2 regions of the Microbacterium sp. S1037 genome follow, and region 2 is predicted to be linked to the other one. Evidence: predicted binding sites of a transcription regulator. Region 2 holds the regulator's gene; the other holds the start of a gene.
The links. The regulator HrcA, encoded in region 2, represses chaperone genes, less so after heat shock. The targets are predictions, from matches to a motif close to TTNGCACTCGNNNNNNNCGAGTGCNAA.
Positions count from the first base shown of each region.

Region 1: the regulator HrcA is predicted to act here: its motif matches at 1,476-1,502, upstream of groL (chaperonin GroEL).

Region 1 covers NZ_JBLWIG010000003.1:614,393-617,796, forward strand. Annotated here, with positions in the region: gene ACMW4R_RS17960 (DUF2332 family protein) at 1-157, shown strand, start outside; gene ACMW4R_RS17965 (DUF3263 domain-containing protein) at 167-412, shown strand; gene ACMW4R_RS17970 (LytR C-terminal domain-containing protein) at 448-1,032, shown strand; gene ACMW4R_RS17975 (cold-shock protein) at 1,167-1,370, shown strand; gene groL (chaperonin GroEL) at 1,541-3,160, shown strand; gene ACMW4R_RS17985 (sensor histidine kinase) at 3,323-3,404, opposite strand, start outside.
Region 2 covers NZ_JBLWIG010000002.1:579,586-582,989, reverse strand. Annotated here, with positions in the region: gene ACMW4R_RS13515 (16S rRNA (uracil(1498)-N(3))-methyltransferase) at 1-345, opposite strand, end outside; gene dnaJ (molecular chaperone DnaJ) at 348-1,469, opposite strand; gene hrcA (heat-inducible transcriptional repressor HrcA) at 1,545-2,585, opposite strand; gene hemW (radical SAM family heme chaperone HemW) at 2,701-3,404, opposite strand, start outside.

The sequences.
Region 1 (3,404 bases), on a different contig from region 2:
CCTCGACGCACCGGGACTCCACGACGGGTGGACGAGCCCGCCGGACGTGCGCTCGGACGGCTTCGCGCTCGCGCTCGACGGCGAGGTGCTCGGGGGCGTGGATCCTCTCGGTGCGTGGGTGGCGTGGCATCCGGAGATCGGCTCCGCCGCGCAGTAGCGTGGCGCCGTGCCTCTCTCCGACCGCGACCGCGAGATCCTCGCCTTCGAGGGTGAATGGCGTCGGCACGGGGGTGCGAAGGAGGAGGCGATCCGCAGCGCCTTCGACATGCCACCCGCGCGCTACTACCAGCTGCTCGGGCGACTGATCGACCGCCCCGAGGCCCTCGCGCACGACCCGATGCTCGTTCGTCGTCTGCGGCGTCTGCGCGACGGCGACCCGCGCACGCGGCTCGATCGCGCCGCCACCCTGTGACGGGGCGCAAAGGCAACGACCGGTAGCATCGTCCAATGGCCAGATCGACCTTCCCTCGGGATCGCTTCGACGACCTCCCCGCCGAATCCGGCCGCGTCGGTGCGCACCGCGCTGAGAACCCGCATCTCCGGGGTTGGGTCGTGTTCCTGTGGGCCGCGGTGGCCACCGTGGTCCTCATCGCCGTCGGCATCTTCGGAACGCTCGTGGTCTCGGGGCGCATCTCGTTCGGCTCCGAGCCCGTCGCGACGCCGACGATCGCCCCCACGACCCCGGCGGTGATCGACCCCTCTTACTCGGTCGTGGTGCTCAACGGCACGTCCGACGAAGGTCTCGCCGGCAACCTGCGCGATCAGATCATCGCGGCGGGGTGGGCGGCGGACACGGTCCAGACCGGCGATTCCGACACGACCGACTTCGCGACGACGACCATCTACTACCTGCGCCCCGAGGACGAGCAGGCCGCCCGCGGGCTCGCCGACGCCATCGGAGGGGCCGAGGTCGCGCAGAGCGACTTCCTCCAGCCCACCGATGACCCGAACACGCCCGACGACGAGAGTGCCGAGAAGCGATTGATCGTCGTGATCGGTCTCGATCGCGCGGCGGCCCAGCCCACCCCCTGAGGCCCCCGCGGCCCGCGTGTTTCCGCGGCGTAAAAAGTTGGGTGCACGCACGTCAACAATGCCGCTGACGGCCGATTTCGCGTGTCACCGCGTGCTTACGTTGACCTCGTCATCCAGCAGCACAGGAGATTCGCATGACGCAGGGCACCGTCAAATGGTTCAACGCCGAGAAGGGTTACGGCTTCATCACCGTGACGGACGGCCAGGACGTTTTCGTTCACTACTCGAACATCGAGATGTCGGGCTTCCGTGTTCTCGAGGAGGGGCAGGCGGTCGAGTTCACCGTCGGTTCCGGCCAGAAGGGCCCGCAGGCCGAGTCGGTGCGCCTGATGGCGTAACACGACGTTTCACACGCCGTGGCATCCGTTGGACGGATGCCACGGCGTCGTGCTGTGCGGCGCGGCTCGCGGCTTGCACTCCCTAGGGGCGAGTGCCAGAATGAGTTAGCACTCGCTTTCGTCGAGTGCCAAAATCTGGAAGTCACCCGTCCGGGAGGGACGACACACTTATGGCAAAGATCATCGCTTTCGACGAGGAGGCCCGCCGCGGCCTCGAGCGCGGCCTCAACACGCTGGCCGACGCCGTCAAGGTGACGCTCGGCCCCCGCGGTCGCAACGTCGTGCTCGAGAAGAAGTGGGGCGCCCCCACGATCACGAACGACGGCGTCTCGATCGCCAAGGAGATCGAGCTCGACGACCCGTACGAGAAGATCGGCGCTGAGCTGGTCAAGGAGGTCGCCAAGAAGACCGACGACGTCGCGGGTGACGGCACCACCACCGCTACCGTCCTCGCTCAGGCGCTCGTTCGCGAGGGCCTGCGCAACGTCGCCGCCGGCGCCGACCCCATCTCGCTCAAGAAGGGCATCGAGAAGGCCGTCAAGGCCGTCACCGACGAGCTTCTCGCCTCGGCGAAGGAGGTCGAGTCGAAGGAGCAGATCGCCGCGACCGCCTCCATCTCGGCCGCCGACCCCGCGATCGGCGAGCTCATCGCCGAGGCCATCGACAAGGTGGGCAAGGAAGGCGTCGTCACCGTCGAGGAGTCGAACACCTTCGGCACCGAGCTCGAGCTCACCGAGGGCATGCGCTTCGACAAGGGTTACATCAACCCGTACTTCGTCACCGACCCCGAGCGTCAGGAAGCGGTCTTCGAAGACCCGTACATCCTGATCGCGAACCAGAAGATCTCGAACATCAAGGACCTTCTGCCCATCGTCGACAAGGTGATCCAGGAGGGCAAGGAGCTCCTCATCATCGCCGAGGACGTCGAGGGCGAAGCTCTCGCGACGCTCGTGCTCAACAAGATCCGCGGCATCTTCAAGTCGGCGGCCGTCAAGGCTCCCGGCTTCGGCGACCGTCGCAAGGCGCAGCTCCAGGACATCGCGATCCTCACCGGCGGCCAGGTCATCACCGAAGAGGTGGGCCTCAAGCTCGAGAACGCGACCGTCGACCTGCTCGGCCGTGCCCGCAAGGTCATCATCACCAAGGACGAGACCACGATCGTCGAGGGTGCCGGTGAGTCGGAGCTGATCGAGGGTCGCGTGACCCAGATTCGCCGCGAGATCGAGAACACCGACAGCGACTACGACCGCGAGAAGCTCCAGGAGCGCCTCGCGAAGCTCGCCGGTGGCGTCGCCGTCATCAAGGCCGGCGCGGCCACGGAGGTCGAGCTCAAGGAGCGCAAGCACCGCATCGAGGACGCCGTCCGCAACGCGAAGGCCGCCGTCGAAGAGGGTGTCGTCGCCGGTGGTGGCGTCGCGCTCATCCAGGCGGGCAAGACGGCGTTCGCGTCGCTCGAGCTCTCGGGTGACGAGGCCACCGGTGCGAACATCGTCAAGGTCGCCATCGAGGCCCCGCTCAAGCAGATCGCGCTGAACGCCGGTCTCGAGCCCGGTGTCGTCGCGAACAAGGTCGCGGAGCTCGAGGTCGGTCACGGCCTCAACGCCGCAACCGGCGAGTACGGCGACCTCTTCGCGCAGGGCATCATCGACCCCGCGAAGGTGACCCGTTCGGCCCTGCAGAACGCCGCGTCGATCGCCGGTCTGTTCCTCACGACCGAGGTCGTCGTCGCCGACAAGCCCGAGAAGGTCGCCGCTCCCGCGGGCGACCCGACGGGTGGCATGGACTTCTGATCCACGCCTGACGCGTCATGAGAACGCCCCCTCCTTCGGGAGGGGGCGTTCTTTCGTTCTCGAACAGAACGCTCCCGCCCGCGAGCCAGACCCCCGTGCTCTTCCGCCGGACGCCGCGTGCGCGTCCCACCGGGCCTGGAGCGCGCGCGGGACGCGGAAGGGTTACGCGGTGGGTGGCTCGGGCCGGTAGTCCTCGGGGAGGCGCTCGAGAGGCTGCGTCTCGATCAGGGCGTGTTCCTGCGCG
Region 2 (3,404 bases):
GCTCCGTGTCGCCTGCCACGGCACGATGGCATCGACGCCGAGCTCGGTGGCCGCCTGGACGGCGAGCTCGTCGCGGTCGCCCTTGGCGAGGGCCTGGACGAGGACGAAGCGCGGCGTCGCGGCGGGCACGTCGTCGCGGCCGGTGACCCGGACGTCGACCTGCTTCGGCGACGCGGCGATCACCAGGCCCTCAAGCCACGCGCCCCGCCCGTCGCCGAGTGTCACGGCCTCATCGACGCGCACCCGACGCACCGAGGCCGCGTGGTGTGCCTCAGAGCCGGTGAGTTCGACGATGTCACCGGGCTGAGCGGATGCCGCCTCGTCGGTGACGAAATGCAGAGCCACGGTCAGTGCCGGAAACGGTCGCGGAACTTCGCGAACATGCCCTGCTGGTGTTCGGCGAGGCGGGGCTTCGGAGCCCTCGTCCGCTTCGCGAACTCCTCGATGAGGGCGCGCTCCTTGTGATCGAGGCGCGTCGGGGTGACCACCTGCACACCGACCTTGAGGTCGCCGCGCTGGCTTCCCCGGAGCGGCGTGATGCCGCGGTTCTTGATCGTCAGCACGTCGCCGGACTGGACGCCGGGCCGCACCTCGAGGTCGACGGTCCCGTCGAGCGACTCGATCGTCGTGGTCGTGCCGAGGATGGCGTCCGGCATCGAGACCTCGAGCGTCGCCAGAAGGTCGTCGCCCTCACGGCTGAACGACTCGTGCGCCTCGACGGTGACCTCGATGTACAGGTCGCCGTTGGGGCCGCCCGCGGGGCCGACCTCGCCCGAGCCCGGGAGCTGCAGGCGCAGCCCCGACTCGACGCCGGCCGGGATGTCGACCGACACGGTGCGCCGCGCGCGCACGCGTCCCTGGCCCTGGCAGGTGTTGCACGGGTACGGGATCGTCGTGCCGTGGCCCTGGCAGACGTTGCAGGGCTGGCTGGTGACGACGTTGCCGAGGAGGCTCCGGACGGTGCGCTGCACGTGTCCGGACCCGTGGCAGATGTCGCACGTGACCTCGCTCGTGCCCGGTGCCGTGCAGGCGCCCTGGCACGTCTCGCACAGTACGGCGGTGTCGACCTCGAGGTCGCGGTGCACACCGAACACGACGTCGCCCAGGCTCAGGGTCACGCGCACGAGGGCGTCCTGGCCGCGTTCGCGACGCGACCGGGGGCGCGGTCCGCGACCTCCGCCGCCCTGCGCTCCGCCGAAGAAGGTCTCGAAGATGTCGCTGAAACCGCCGAAGCCGCCCGCTCCCCCGCCGCCGAAGGGGTTCTGGTCGCCGCCCATGTCGTAGCGACGGCGCTGCTCGGGGTCGCTGAGCACGTCGTACGCGTGGGTGACGAGCTTGAAGCGCTCGGACGCGTCTTCTCCGGGGTTCACGTCGGGGTGCAGTTGGCGCGCCAGGCGTCGGTACGCCTTCTTGATGTCTTCGGGGCTGGCGTCGCGCTCGACGCCCAGGACCTCGTAGTGGTCAGCCACAGTCGCCTTCCTGTCCGCTTGCGCGGGATCGTTCTCGGTGGGGTGCTCGTCGCGGGGTGTTCGTCGCGCTCGTCGTCAGCGGGAACTGTCGTCGTCTTCGAGCATCCGGGTCAGATAGTGCGCGACGGCGCGGACCGCCGCGAGGTTGGAGGAGTAGTCCATGCGGGTGGGGCCGAGCAGACCCACCCGCGCGCCGCCGGCGGAGCCGTCGTACCGGCTCGCGAGGACGGACGCCTCGATGAGACCGAACGGCTCGTTCTCGCGGCCGATGCTGGCCGAGAGGCCCTTGTCGTCCGCGACCATCTCGCTCATGAGGCGCAGGAGCGTCACCTGCTCCTCGATGGCCTCGAGCAGCGGGTAGATGCTGCCGCGGAAGTCCTGCTCGCGCTTGGCGAGGGTCGCCGCTCCCGCCATCACGAGACGATCCTGACGGAACTCCTCGAGCTCTTCGCCCACCACGCGCAGCACCGCGTCGGCGATCGCGTCGATGGCGACGCCCTGGCGCGGTCCGTCGGCGAGGGCGTCGGCCACTCGCTGGACGCTGTCGGCGACGCTCCGCCCGACCAGCACGGCCCCCACCCGCGCGCGCAACTGCACGATCTCGGGCTCGCCGGGTTCGGCCGGGACGAGCGCGATCCGCTGCGAGACGCGCCCGGTGTCGGTGACGAGGATGACGAGCACGCGCGGCCCGCCGAGCGCGACGAGCTCGACATGAGTGACGTTCGCCCGCGCGAACGACGGGTACTGCACGATCGCGACCTGACCGGTCAACTGCGTCAGTGCGCGCACCGTCCGTGCGAGCAGGTCGTCGAGGTCGCCCGCCTGGTCGAGGAACGAGGTGATGGCGCTGCGCTGCGCGCTCGAGAGGGGACGCAGCTCGGCGAGGTGATCGACGAAGACCCGATACCCCTTGTCCGTGGGGACGCGGCCCGAGGAAGTGTGCGGCGCGACGATGAGCTCTTCGTCTTCGAGCAGCGCCATGTCGTTGCGGATGGTCGCGGCCGACACCCCGAACGCGTGACGATCGACGATGGCCTTGCTGCCCACCGGCTCTCGCGTGTCGACGTAGTCCTGCACGATCGCGCGGAGCACCTGAAGGCCGCGTTCCGACACCATGAGCTGCTCCTCCCGTTTGGCACTCCGAAGTCGTGAGTGCCAATTCTACGGGATCGGCGCGCGTCGTCGCCGGGGGCTCGCGGATGCCGTGGACTCGGCCCGGCTGCGGGTGGAGTCAGACGGTCAGGGCCCGCACGACGGCATCCGCGAGGAGGCGCCCGCGCCGGGTCAGGACGATGCGCCCGCGCACGGCATCCGGACCCTCGACGAGCCCGTCGGCGATGAGGGAGGCCACGGCCTTACGGCCCTCGCCGTGCAGCTCCGACACCGCCAGACCCTCGCGGATGCGGCTGCGCAGCAGCACCGACTCGAGACGTCGAGCCGTTTCATCGGGCCGCTCTCGCGCAGCGGCAGGCGACTCGTCGGCGGCCAGACGCTGCGCGTACGCGGCAGGATGCTTGACGTTCCACCAGCGGAGTCCCGCCACGTGGCTGTGGGCGCCGGGGCCGAACCCCCACCAGTCGGTGCCCCGCCAGTAGGCGAGGTTGTGCCGCGAACGGTGGGCCACGCCCCGCGACCAGTTCGACACCTCGTACCAGTCGTACCCGGCGTCGGAGAGCGACTCGTCGGCGAGCTCGTACATGTCGGCCTGCAGGTCGTCATCCGGCATGGCGACCGCGCCGGAGCGGATCTGTCGCGCGAGCTTCGTGCCGTCTTCGACGATGAGGGCGTACGCCGAGATGTGGTCGGGGTCGAGGGCCGAGGCCGCCTCGAGCGACGCACGCCAATCGTCGAGCGACTCGCCGGGTGCGCCGTAGATGAGGTCGAGCGAGACGTCGAGGCCGGCTCGGCGCGCGGCGGCCACCGCGGTCGCCACGT